Regions from separate parts of the Exiguobacterium sp. SH31 genome, predicted to be linked through region 3. Evidence: predicted binding sites of a transcription regulator. Region 3 holds the regulator's gene; each other region holds the start of a gene.
The links. The regulator Rex, encoded in region 3, represses fermentation and respiration genes when NADH is low (regulators of the CRP and FNR family bind a similar motif). The targets are predictions, from matches to a motif close to TTGTGAAATATTTCACAA.

Region 1: the regulator Rex is predicted to act here: its motif matches at 1,409-1,426, upstream of A6395_RS09430 (DoxX family membrane protein).
Region 2: the regulator Rex is predicted to act here: its motif matches at 1,401-1,418, upstream of A6395_RS15910 (cytochrome c oxidase subunit 2A).
Region 4: the regulator Rex is predicted to act here: its motif matches at 1,565-1,582, upstream of adhE (bifunctional acetaldehyde-CoA/alcohol dehydrogenase).

The regions. Positions count from the first base shown of each region.
Region 1 covers NZ_LYTG01000065.1:4,449-7,562, forward strand. The annotation lists gene A6395_RS09415 (glycoside hydrolase family 55 protein) at 1-266, opposite strand, end outside; gene A6395_RS09420 (cold-shock protein) at 531-731, shown strand; gene A6395_RS09425 (pyridoxamine 5'-phosphate oxidase family protein) at 857-1,270, shown strand; gene A6395_RS09430 (DoxX family membrane protein) at 1,465-1,968, shown strand; gene A6395_RS09435 (DUF3817 domain-containing protein) at 2,051-2,347, shown strand; gene A6395_RS09440 (MFS transporter) at 2,373-3,114, opposite strand, start outside.
Region 2 covers NZ_LYTG01000083.1:15,571-18,684, reverse strand. The annotation lists gene A6395_RS11545 (b(o/a)3-type cytochrome-c oxidase subunit 1) at 1-727, opposite strand, end outside; gene A6395_RS11540 (cytochrome c oxidase subunit II) at 728-1,198, opposite strand; gene A6395_RS15910 (cytochrome c oxidase subunit 2A) at 1,220-1,339, opposite strand; gene A6395_RS11535 (Crp/Fnr family transcriptional regulator) at 1,524-2,234, opposite strand; gene A6395_RS11530 (aldehyde dehydrogenase) at 2,420-3,114, opposite strand, start outside.
Region 3 covers NZ_LYTG01000075.1:9,518-12,631, forward strand. The annotation lists gene tatC (twin-arginine translocase subunit TatC) at 81-869, opposite strand; gene A6395_RS10755 (twin-arginine translocase TatA/TatE family subunit) at 873-1,091, opposite strand; gene A6395_RS10760 (redox-sensing transcriptional repressor Rex) at 1,091-1,747, opposite strand; gene A6395_RS10765 (ABC-F family ATP-binding cassette domain-containing protein) at 1,897-3,114, shown strand, end outside.
Region 4 covers NZ_LYTG01000002.1:38,781-41,894, forward strand. The annotation lists gene A6395_RS00485 (YebC/PmpR family DNA-binding transcriptional regulator) at 96-809, opposite strand; gene A6395_RS00490 (MarR family winged helix-turn-helix transcriptional regulator) at 889-1,335, opposite strand; gene adhE (bifunctional acetaldehyde-CoA/alcohol dehydrogenase) at 1,722-3,114, shown strand, end outside.

The sequences.
Region 1 (3,114 bases), on a different contig from region 3:
AAATTCAAATGTTCCGCGTCGAGACGACGCATCCAGACGGGCCGGATGAGATCGTCGACGACCTCGAGCGGGAGTGCACTCGTCACCGGTGTAATTCGTTCCGTCATCGGCAAGTGGGAGCGGTACGACTTGGATTGGTCAGGATAATGATCGTGTCGCGTCGCTTGATGCCAAGCGAGCGTCTCCGTCAATAGCTCATCTGTCGACCAGGCCGCGTGACGGGCGATGGTGGCAGCGATATGCGTGCGGTCAATTTGATTCATCATATGAGTCGTCCTCCTAACGTTCACTACATGTGATGTACCCGTTTTGAAATTATTTTTAGCAAACCGAAGTATTTAGTAGACAGAAGCATTTATCCATGGTATATTACATATGTGCTTAATTAAGAATAGCTGGAAACATAATTCACAATCGCTTGGGATTATTTTTCATGAAAGATAATCCAACAAGTTTTGTGCTTTTTTTGGTCAGTTTTTTCTAGTAAGGCACTACTAGAACGCACAGCGTTTATTTCAGGAGGGTTCATTATGAACACAGGTAAAGTAAAATGGTTTAACTCAGAAAAAGGTTACGGCTTCATCGAAATGGAAGGCGGAGACGACGTATTCGTACACTTCTCAGCAATCCAAGGCGACGGCTTCAAGACACTTGAAGAAGGCCAAGCAGTAACTTTCGAAATCACTGACGGAGCTCGTGGCCCACAAGCTTCTAACGTTGAAAAAATCTAATCTTCCTTTCCAAGGAATTTTATAACCTGCTCGCTTCGGCGAGCAGGTTTTTTCGTGTCTTCGTGTTTAATCAAATGCCGCAAGGGAATGATTATACGAGTGACTATGATAAGGGGGCTTTTTAAATGGATGCTAAAACAACGGCACAACAAATTCTAGATGCAAGCAACGTGGGAACGATGGCCACGGTATATAAAGGGAAGCCGCACAGCCGATACATGACGTTTTTCCATGACGGTCTGACACTCTATACGGCAACCTCGAAAGATACGGATAAAGTCGATGAGTTGAAGAACAATCCGTATACGCACGTCTTGATCGGCTACGACGGGGACGGGGTCGGCGACACGTATCTAGAGATTTTAGGAGAGACGTCGGTGTCTGATGACGAGTCGATGAAAGAAAAAGTGTGGAACGAAAAACTTGAGGGCTGGTTCGACGGCCCGGACGATCCAAAACTCGTCATTTTAAAAATCTCACCGCAATCGATGCGTGTGATGAATAAAAAAGGCCAACCGCCACAACAAGTTGATCTTTAAATCAGTGGAAGCAATGTCTCGAGCAGACGTTGCTTTTTTTGGTGCAATTTCCAAAAAGTGACTGACCTGTGACACACATATGAACGAAACGTGAACTATTGTCTCAAGCTATGTGAAAACATGAACATGGGTGATATATTGTGAATGTAATCACATATAAGCAATCATTCACCCATTCAAAAGGAGGAATTATCATGTTCACAAAGTTTTGGCAAAACCACAATATCGCAACCGGCATCTTGACGGTGTTACGGATCTGGCTCGGCTATCAATGGCTCACAGCCGGATGGGGTAAAATCACAGGCGGGTTCGGATCAGAAGGCTTTCTGAATAATGCGCTCACGCTTGCGACGGGAGATCACCCGGCGGTCGCCGGCTGGTGGGCAACATTCCTTGAAAACTTCGCGATCCCAAACGCAGCACTTTTCGATATCTTAATTCCATACGGTGAATTCTTGGTTGGTCTCGGTCTCTTGCTTGGTGCCCTCACACGCAGTGCGGCTTTCTTCGGACTCGTCATGAACATGGCATTCTTATTGTCAGGAACGGTCAGCACGAACCCGACGATGTTGATCGTATCGGTCTTGATTCTCGTCGCGGGCTACAACGCAGGCAAAATCGGCGTCGACGGTTTGTTCCTTCGCCGCTTCGTCGAAACAAAAATTTCGCATCGTTCACCAAATCGTCAAATAGCCTAACGACTTTCTAACGTTCTCCTGTGACAAACTTCACCTCTATCGGCTACGATGAACGTAGCATCGATTAAAAAGGAGAACGGATATGAACGCAACTCGATTCAAATGGCTCGGTTATACAGAGGGGATGTCATTCCTGCTCTTATTGTTGATCGCAATGCCGCTCAAGTATTTGGCTGGCATGCCGCTAGCCGTCAGCATCGTCGGTGCGGCCCATGGTTTCCTGTTCGTCGCTTACGTGGCGGCAGCGGTTTACATGGCGTGGCGCTTCAACTGGGGCTTCAAAGTGTTAGTCCTCGCGGTCATGGCTTCGGTCATCCCGTTCGGACCGTTCTTGTTAGAGAAACGAGTCCTTCCATCAACAGAGAAGACATCGAACTGAAAAACGTTCGATGTCTTTTTTTCGTTCATTGACGCGTCGGCGCGCTTTCGACTTCAGCCAGTACCGTCGCTTTTTCAACCGCGATATCGTGACGGATGCGATGCATCGCGAACAGCGTGATCGAAAGCAGGCATACCATGCAAATTGTATAAAGTGACGTGACCGACATCCATTCGCTCAATAACCCGAACGACACGAAACCGAGCGGGGTGATCCCCATGGCGAGTGATTCGAGGACACCCATGACACGACCGAGGTAGCTTGGTTCCGTGTTCGTCTGCAAAAACAGTTGGATGGGAATATTGACGCGGATGATGAAGAAACCGCTCAACAAAGCGAATCCGGTGAGGAAGACGATGGCGGGTGTGACCGAGAAGTCAAAATAGAGCGGAACGGCCGGGCCGATAAAGAGGCAACTCATGACGATAAGCGATGTGCGGACCGTCGCTAGACGATACTTGATCTTAAAGAACGGCAGCGCGTGGGCAAGAGAGGCGACTAAAAATCCGACTGCGAACATACTTTCTAAAAAGCCGAACTGGAGCGGGCTGACCCCGATCTGTTGCAAGGCGGCAATCGGGAACAGTACTTCCGAAGCCACGAAGAAGAAGTTGAGGAACGCCGCAAGAATCGTCAGCGTCCATAGCACGCGTTGGCGTTTCAAATAGCGGAAACCGGAGCGGACGTCGTCCCACGTCGATTGATCGGTGGAAGCATGTTCATACGCTTGGAATGTGAGACGTGAGGCGAACAGGGCGGCAATGAGG
Region 2 (3,114 bases), on a different contig from region 3:
TGAGCCAGAAGTAAACGAGCGGGTGACCGAAGTACCAGAACAACGTCCGGCTCAATTCAATCCCGACCGTGTCTTTCCATCCGAGCGAGAGCGGGAGCAGTTGGAACAAAATCGTCCCGGCAACACCGAGTGTCGCGATGACCCAGAGCAACATCGTCATGATACTCATGTACGCTGGGAGTGGCGGATGGACGCCAGGGTGTTCCTGTTTATAGTCCGCATACATGCGGAACATCGCGAACGCCGAGAACCATGTACCGACGACGAAGAGAACGAGACCGACATAGAAGATCGGGTCGGCCATGAGCGGAGCGTAGAACGTGTAAAGTACAGTCGCTTTATTGGCGAGCACCATGATCGTCACGAGTACCGCCCCGGCGATGATCATCCAAAAACCGAGCCAAGCGACACGTGTCGGGAACGATTCAAACCGTCCGAACGACTTGGCGAGCAGCGCGTAAAGTAAGCCGATGATAAACATCGTCGTAAAGACGAGACCGAGCATGATACCGTGGGCCGTCAACAATTGATAGTAACCGAATACTTCCGGAATGATTCCTGTACGAATGAGCGTCTGCATGAGTCCCGCGATCGCTCCAATCAAGACGGCGAGTACCGAGACGACAACGTGGGCATAGGCGAGGCGCGCTTCTTTCACACCGATGCTCGGCACCGGCACGCCGCGCTCCATTTCCCACTGTTTCAGTTTTGAGGCTACGTCGTTCATTTAGTCCACCACCTTAATTTTTGTCGACATCATGTGATGTCCCGTACCGCAATATTCGTTACAGAGGATTAAAAATTCGCCCGCTTCTTCAAACGTATACGTGAGCGAGTTGATATGTCCCGGTACGACCATCATGTTGACCGGTGTTCCCGTCAACTGGAAACCGTGGACGACGTCCGGTGACGTGACGAGAAACGTCACTTTCGCACCTTTCGGGATTTCAACGTTACCCGGTGTGAACGTGAACGCCTGCGCGACCATGACGAGTTCATACTCGTTATCACCAATTTTATTAAGTCCAGGTTTATCGAACGGCGCCGTCTGATGCACTTTCGCCGGGTCGATCAAATCGGCGTCCGATGCGGGCTGGTTGCCGGCTGCAAACGCCGAAATGCCGAGCACTGTCAAAAACACGCCTAATAGAACGATGCCAAAGATCAACCAATATTTTTCAAGCTTATGAATATGCATGTTTGTTTTCTCCTTTTGACGTTATCGTGTAACAAATAAATAAAAGACCGACGACCACATGGCGATGATGACACCCGCGACGATCATGACCGATGTAAACGTGCCTTTCAGATTCGGTTCTTGTCCACCGTTCTTATCCACGTGAAGGACCCCTTTCGCTATGATTTCCTCTTTCATTGTATGAAATTCACCCCGACTTAATATGTGACTTTTATCACTTCAAAAGTGACAATCACATCAATTTTGCGTAGTTTCCACACATAAAATTCACAATTAGCCAAATCAACACGACAAAAAAACCGCCTCTCTAAGAGACGGTTCCTCATTATAATCGGCAAATCCCGGCCGGACAGCCTTCACAATGGCACAGCTCTTTTAAGAAATCGATATCATGCAAGACGATCGAGTTTCCCGTCGTTGTCAGGACGCCTTCTTTTCGCCACTGGTTCATCATCCGGTTGACGGTCTCACGCGGTGCCCCGATCAGTTGACCGAGCTCCCCATCGGAAGGATGTCGTGAGATGACGACCGCGTCATCTTCCTCCACACCGTGCATGGCCGCCATCCGAAGCAACGTCGAAGCGAGCGCTCCCGGCTTTCCGTACAATAGCAAATCACGTAGTTTCATCTCTGAATGCTTACGCATCATCGACGTCCAGCGCAGCACGTCACCGGCAAATTTGGCGTCGTGCTGCATGATGGTCTCGATATCTTTCTTTGAAATAACGCCAATGACACTCTCCTCGGTCGTCTCGATGCTGTAAGAACTCGGGAACGTGTCGACGATATCAAACTCACCAAAAAAATCGTCGGCGCCATATAAGAACATGACGATCGGATTCCCTTTTTTCGTGATCTTCGTGAATTTGACAGATCCGCTCTTCAAATAAAAGAATTTATCACACTTCTCACCTTCCCAACAGACGATGCTAGCCTTCGGGTAGTCTTGAGGTATCATCATTTCGAGCAATAACTGTTTCGTCTCCGCTGAAAAGATAAAGCTGTTCGGTTCGGTCGTCCCACATTTCGTAGACATGTTCGTCTGCTCCCTCCACAATTCATTCGTGCCTGGAATGTCTCGTACGTTTCATTTATGGCTTTATTATACAGTAGCGTGAGCACCCTGATCACAAAAGTATGTGACATTTCAAACAATCTTCTATTTTTCAAATCGTTCTCATAAAAAAAAGACTGTAGAAAGTCTACAGTCTCAGATCAGTCTCAGCGATAGACGAGACGGATCAGCTTCTCCGCACCTTTAAAGTTTGGATAACGAATCGGCACATCAAATTTTGTCGTGTTGCGTAAGATTGATTTGGCATGGCTGAACGCCTCAAAGCTATAGCGTCCGTGATAAGCCCCCATCCCACTCTCCCCGACACCGCCAAATGGCAAGTTCGGGTTCGTCAAATGCATGAGGACATCGTTGACACAACCGCCGCCGAATGTCAGATGCTTGAGCACCGTCTGTTCGACAGCTTTCGTTTCCGTGAACAGATAGAGCGCGAGCGGATGCGGACGGTCGGACACAAACTCGATCGCCTCATCGATTTGACGATACGTCAGCACCGGCAAAATCGGTCCGAAAATCTCGTCTTTCATGACAGCAGCCCCATCATGAATATCCGTCATGACGGTCGGGGCGATTTTCAAGCTGTCCCGCTCCGTCGCTCCCCCGAAGAAGACGTTTCCTTGACTCAAATAACTCGTCAACCGATCAAAATGAGACTCGCTGACGATCCGGGTGAACCGTTCTGTCCCGATTCCGTTCCCAAACATCGTGAACGCTTCCCGCTTGATCGCTTCAAGAAACGCATCACGTTTCGATTCGTGGACGAGCACGTAGTCCGGGGCGACACACGTCTGACCGGCGTTCATCCATTTCCCCCATGCGATTCGTTTCGCCGCAATGTTAA
Region 3 (3,114 bases):
TTACTAATTTTAAGTTGTTTTTTCAAAATTGAATAGCCCTAAATTATAAAAAAAGAACACTCCGTCTCATGACGTAGTGTTCATTTCTCATTCATCTGTTTCATCAAATCCATCTGTTCTTTCACTTGCGCTTCTTTCTCACGTCGGAGCACACCGCGATACGTCACGCGCGAGATCGATAAGCTGATCTCATATAGGAAGAAGAGCGGCAGCGACACCATGAGGTGCGACGTCAAATCCGGCGGCGTGATGAATGCCGCGATGACGAACAAGGCGAAGTAAGCGTACTTCCGAATTTTCGAGAGGAAGTACGGTGTCACGACACCGATGCGTGTCAAGAACATCGTCACGACCGGAAGTTGGAACAACAGCCCGAACGGGATCGTCAGCTGCAACAGGAACGTGAAATAGTTCGTCGCTCCGATGATCTGTGTCAGACCGAGGTCTTGCCCGAGGTCCGTCGAGATATCGAGGACGAGCGGGAACAACCAATAGTAGGCGAATGCGAGACCGATGAGGAACAAGATAAAGATGACCGGGATATAGGCGAGCGTCCATTTTCGTTCATTCGGATGCAGACCAGGTGCGACGAACGCCCACAGTTGATACAGTAGAAATGGACCCGATGCGACGAGCCCGATGACGAGCGCCAAGTTCAAGTAGATCATGAGCGGGTCCGCGACCCCAAAGGCGTTCAGCTCGAGCCCTCGTTCGACGAGGTCCGCCTGCAGATAGGCGAGCACGTACTTGACACTCGGCAAAGCGATCAGAAAGAAGGCAAAGACGACAAATGCCGACAGCATCAGTCGTCTCCGCAGCTCTGTCAAGTGATCGGACAGTGCCCGTTCTTGATCAGGTTGATGGCTCATGGCTTACTGCTCTTTCTTCTCAATTTCTTTCTTGTCGGTCTCGTCGTGCTCTTTCATCATACCGTTCGTGGCATTTTTGAACTCACGGAGCGTCTGCCCTGCTGCCCGGCCGAACTCTGGCAATTTCTTCGGCCCGAAGAGGATGAGCGCGATGATGGCGATGACGAAAATACTGACGCCACCTGGCATACCGACGACGAGTGATGATTGTAGAAATTCCATTATTGATGGACCCCCTCAGCGGATGGATAGTGTTGCATAAAGTAAATGAGCGACTGGAGTTCGATCGACAAGTCGATATGATGGACGCGGACCGTGTCCGGTACAGTCAATCGTGCCGGCGTGAAGTTCAAGATCCCTCGAACGCCATAGCGGACCAAATCATCGGCGACCGGTTGCGCGTAAGCGGACGGGACCGTGAGGATGGCGACATCGATCTTGTTTTGCTTCATGATCTGTTCCATCTCATCGACGTGATGAATCGGGACACCTGACATCGTCGTGCCGACTTTTGTCTCGTCTGCGTCGAACCCGACGACGATATGTGTGTTATTGTTTTTAAGGAAGTTATAGTTGACGAACGCTGTCCCGAGATGACCGACCCCGACCAAGGCGACGTTCGTGATCTCGTCTTGATTCAGCGTCTTACGGAAAAATTCTAACAGATACTGTACGTTATAGCCATATCCCTTTTTACCGAGCGCACCGAAGTATGAGAAGTCACGGCGAATCGTTGCCGAATCGACCTTGACCGCCTCGCTCAGTTCAGCAGAAGAGACACGCTGTTTCCCTGACGAATGTAGGCTTTGGATAAACCGATAGTATAGTGGCAACCGTTTGGCTGTCGCTTGCGGAATCTTTGGTTCGTTTTGACTCAACAGAAAGAGCCTCCTTTTTACGACGCGTTTCAAACGAATCTGATTTCATACACCTTGATTGTAAACGAATTCACATAAGCACTCAATGAATATACCTGAAAAGGGGAAGAAATAAAGTATACTAAACAGAGAGAAAGGGGTTTTTTCACTTGATCCTACTGCAAGTCAACAACTTATCCAAATCGTTCGGCGTCGAGCCGATTTTAGAGAATGTCAAACTAGAAATCCAAGAAGGCGAACGCGTCGCCCTCGTCGGCCGCAACGGCGCCGGCAAGTCGACACTGTTAAAAGTCATCGCCGGCGAGTACAACTATGACTCGGGCGACATCATGAAGCCAAAAGACGTGACGATCGGCTATCTCGCCCAAGACTCAGGATTAGAATCGAACGAGACGATGTGGAACGAGATGCTCACCGTCTTCACCGACTTGATCGAACAAGAGAAGACGCTCCGCCAGATGGAGCAAGACATGGGCTCGGAGCGCATCTTGAACGACCCGGCCGCCTACGAGCGTCTGCTCGCGGCGTATGACGAGGAGCAACACACGTTCAAAGACCGCGGCGGCTATCAGTACGAAGCGACGATCCGCTCGATCTTGCACGGGATGCGGTTTTATCCGGACGACTTCGAACGTCGGATCGATACGCTCTCAGGCGGACAGCGGACACGTCTTGCCTTAGCGAAGATGCTCCTGCAAAGCCCGGACCTGCTCATCTTGGATGAGCCGACGAACCATTTGGACATCGAGACGCTCAGCTGGCTCGAGAAATATTTGAGCGGCTATAAAGGTGCCGTCCTCATCGTCTCCCACGACCGTTACTTCCTCGACCGCGTCGTCTCTGTCGTCTACGAGCTGTCACGCAACCGCAGCCGCCGCTTCGTCGGGAACTATACGAAATTCCTCGAGCAGAAGGCCGCGCTCTACGAGCAAGAGAAGAAGCAGTTCGATTCGCAACAAGAAGAGATCGCCAAGATGCAAGACTTCATCCAACGGAACATTGCCCGGGCGACGACGACGAAACGCGCCCAAAGCGTCCGCAAGCGGCTCGAGAAAATCGACCGCATGGACGTGCCGGACGGTGATGAGCGGAGCGCGGTGTTGTCGTTCTCGATCAAACGTCAAAGCGGGAACGATGTGTTGAGCGGCAGCGACCTCGCCATCGGCTACGAAGAACCGATTGCACAGAACTTGCGTTTCCAACTGCAGCGCGGCGAGTCGGTCGCCCTCGTCGGCCCGAACGGGGTCGGCAAATCGACGCTCCTCAAAGTGTTGACGAAACAACAACCACCGCTCACCGGTGACATCCGCTACGGTACCGGCGTCGAGATCGGCTACTACGACCAGGAACAACAGAACTTGTCGGAC
Region 4 (3,114 bases), on a different contig from region 3:
ACGATAAAGACTTTTGAAATTTAACATACGTTTTATGACTTGTCAAATCATGAAAACAAAAAAAGCGACAACTTCGAAAAGTTATCGCTTCTTCATCATAGTTCGACGTTATGGTACACCTGACGAACGTCTTCTAAGTCTTCGAGTACGTCGAGTAGTTTCTCGAATTGCTCTTTCGACGCTTCGTCGAGTTCGACTTCGTTTTGCGGTAGCATCGTCAGCTCGGCGACTTCGAACGTCTCCACACCCGCCGCTTTGAACGCGGTCTGGACGGCATGGAATTCTTCCGGCTCGGCATAGACGATGACCGTCTCGTCTTCTTCGATGACGTCACGGACATCGAGGTCGTGCTCCATCATGAGTTCGAGCACGTCGTCTGCTGTCATCCCGCCGACACCGATGACGGCCGTCGCATCGAACATATACGCGACCGACCCGCTGACGCCCATGTTACCACCGTTCTTGCCGAACGCGGCCCGAACTTCAGAGGCGGTCCGGTTGACGTTGTTCGTGAGCGTGTCGACGATGAGCATCGACCCGCTCGGCCCAAAGCCCTCATAGCGGAGTTCGTCGAAGTTCTCTTCGTCGCCGCCTTTCGCTTTGTCGATGGCCCGGTCGATGATCGCTTTCGGGACGTTATACGTCTTCGCGCGCTCGACGACGAACTTGAGCGATTGGTTCAATTCCGGATCAGGTTCACCTTGGCGGGCGACGATGTAGATCTCGCGGCCGAACTTCGCGTAGATACGACTCGTATTGGCGTCTTTAGACGCCTTTTTCTCTTTAATGTTGTTCCATTTACGACCCATTACGTGTCATCTCACTTTCCATTGTTCGATAGATTCACTGTCGATTATATAAGAAGAAGCGAGCGTTGACGAGAGAAAATCATCCCTCGCTCTTGTCCATCTTCTCAACGATCTCGGTCAGCGTCTTTAAACTGTCGATCAAGCGGTCGGTCTCATCCTCATCGAGGAACGCTAACCGATCCTCGAACAGGCGCCGAAACGAGTCGCGCCGCTCGAGGAGCACGCGCTCTCCTTGGTCGGTCAATTGGTTCCAGATGACACGGCGGTCGCGCTCGTCAGGGACACGTGTAATATACCCTTCGTCGACGAGCTTCGTGATGAGCGGCGTCACGTTCGGCGGGGCAATCGATAACGTCTCACTAATTTGTCCGTTCGTGACCGCGCCTTCATCCTCAATCAACATCAATAGATGAAAATGAGAGAAGTTCAAGTTCGGGATTTGCGGGAGGTCGGAGCGGCGGAGCAGTTTTCTTCTGATTAATGGGATCAGTTTCACAAACTGATCGGCTGCATCTTGTCTTGGCATAGTCATAGTCACTTCCTAGTCAGGTTCTTTCTTCATTATACACGACCACAGGCGGGGTGGACGAGCAATCATCGGACTGTGAGCATTTACACACCGATTCCGCCAAACTAATGACACAAACAATGTAAGCGTTTACATATGGATTTGTCCTTGTTTTCATGAAAACGCATACGATTTTACTGAGCTGATCTGTAAAAATCAAGACCTATCCTCAAACAGCAAAAAAATATTGTGAATGAGTTCACATTGTTGTCACGCACAAATTGAATAAAACGGTGTATTCTATGAATGTGAAGGAAAGCACAAACTATTATCAGGCAAACCGATTATCCCGTGCTCTCCATCAAGTCAGAAGATCAGCTCTCATTCATGAGGAGGAAACCAACATGGCAGTTAAAGAGAAAGCAGTAGTGGAAACATCAGCAGAACAGATGGTCGACACGCTCGTCAAGCAAGCGCACACGGCACTCGACACGTTGATGACGTTTGACCAAGAGAAAATCGACACGATCGTCCAAGCGATGGCGTTAGCCGGACTCGAGCAACACGTCGCACTCGCTAAACATGCATATGAAGAAACAGGTCGCGGTGTGTTTGAAGACAAGATGATCAAAAACATCTTTGCGACAGAATATATTTTCAACTCACTTCGCGGTGAGAAAACGGTCGGCGTCATCGAAGACGATGAGCAAAACGGCATCACATACATCGCCGAGCCGGTCGGTGTCGTCGCCGGGGTCACACCGGTCACGAACCCGACATCAACGACGATGTTCAAAGCGATCATCGCCATCAAAACACGTAACCCGATCATTTTCGGCTTCCACCCGTCAGCACAACAATGTTCAAGTGCAGCGGCCCGTGTCCTTCGTGACGCAGCAATCGCAGCAGGTGCACCGGAACATTTGATCCAATGGGTCGAAAAACCGTCACTCGACGCGACGAAAGCACTCATGAACCACCCAGGCGTGGCCATGGTACTCGCAACAGGCGGCGCGGCAATGGTGAAGTCGGCTTACTCGACAGGTAAACCAGCGCTCGGCGTCGGACCTGGTAACGTCCCGGCTTATATCGACAAGACAGCGAAAGTAAAACGCGCCATCTCGGACGTCATCTTATCGAAAACGTTCGATAACGGCATGATCTGTGCATCAGAACAAGCGATCATCGTCGACCAAGAAGTATATGAAGACGTGAAGCGTGAAATGACAGCGCTCGGCTGCTACTTCTGCTCACCTGAAGAAAAAGCCAAACTCGAAACACTCGTCATCAAGACAGACACATGTGCGGTCAACCCTGAGATCGTCGGGAAACCGGCAGCATGGATCGCCGAGAAAGCTGGACTCAGCGTCCCGGCCGACACGAAAATCTTGATCGCTGAACTCGAGACGGTCGGTGCGACAGAACTGCTCTCACACGAGAAGCTCAGCCCGGTGCTCGGCGCTTATAAAGTTCAATCACGAGAAGAAGGCTTCGCCATCGCTGAGAAAATGCTTGAAATCGGTGGTCTCGGCCATACAGCCGCAATCCACTCGACAGACGATGAAGCAATCCTCGCGTTCGGACTTCGCATGAAAGCTTGCCGCATCATCGTCAACTCGCCAACGGCACACGGCGGTATCGGTGACCTTTACAACGAATTGACACCATCACTCACACTCGGTTGTGGGTCGTACGGTAAAAACTCCGTCTCTGAGAACGTGACGGCGAAACATCTACTCAACGTGAAAAAGGTGGCGAGACGTCGCGTGAATATGCAATGGTTTAAAGTCCCTGAAA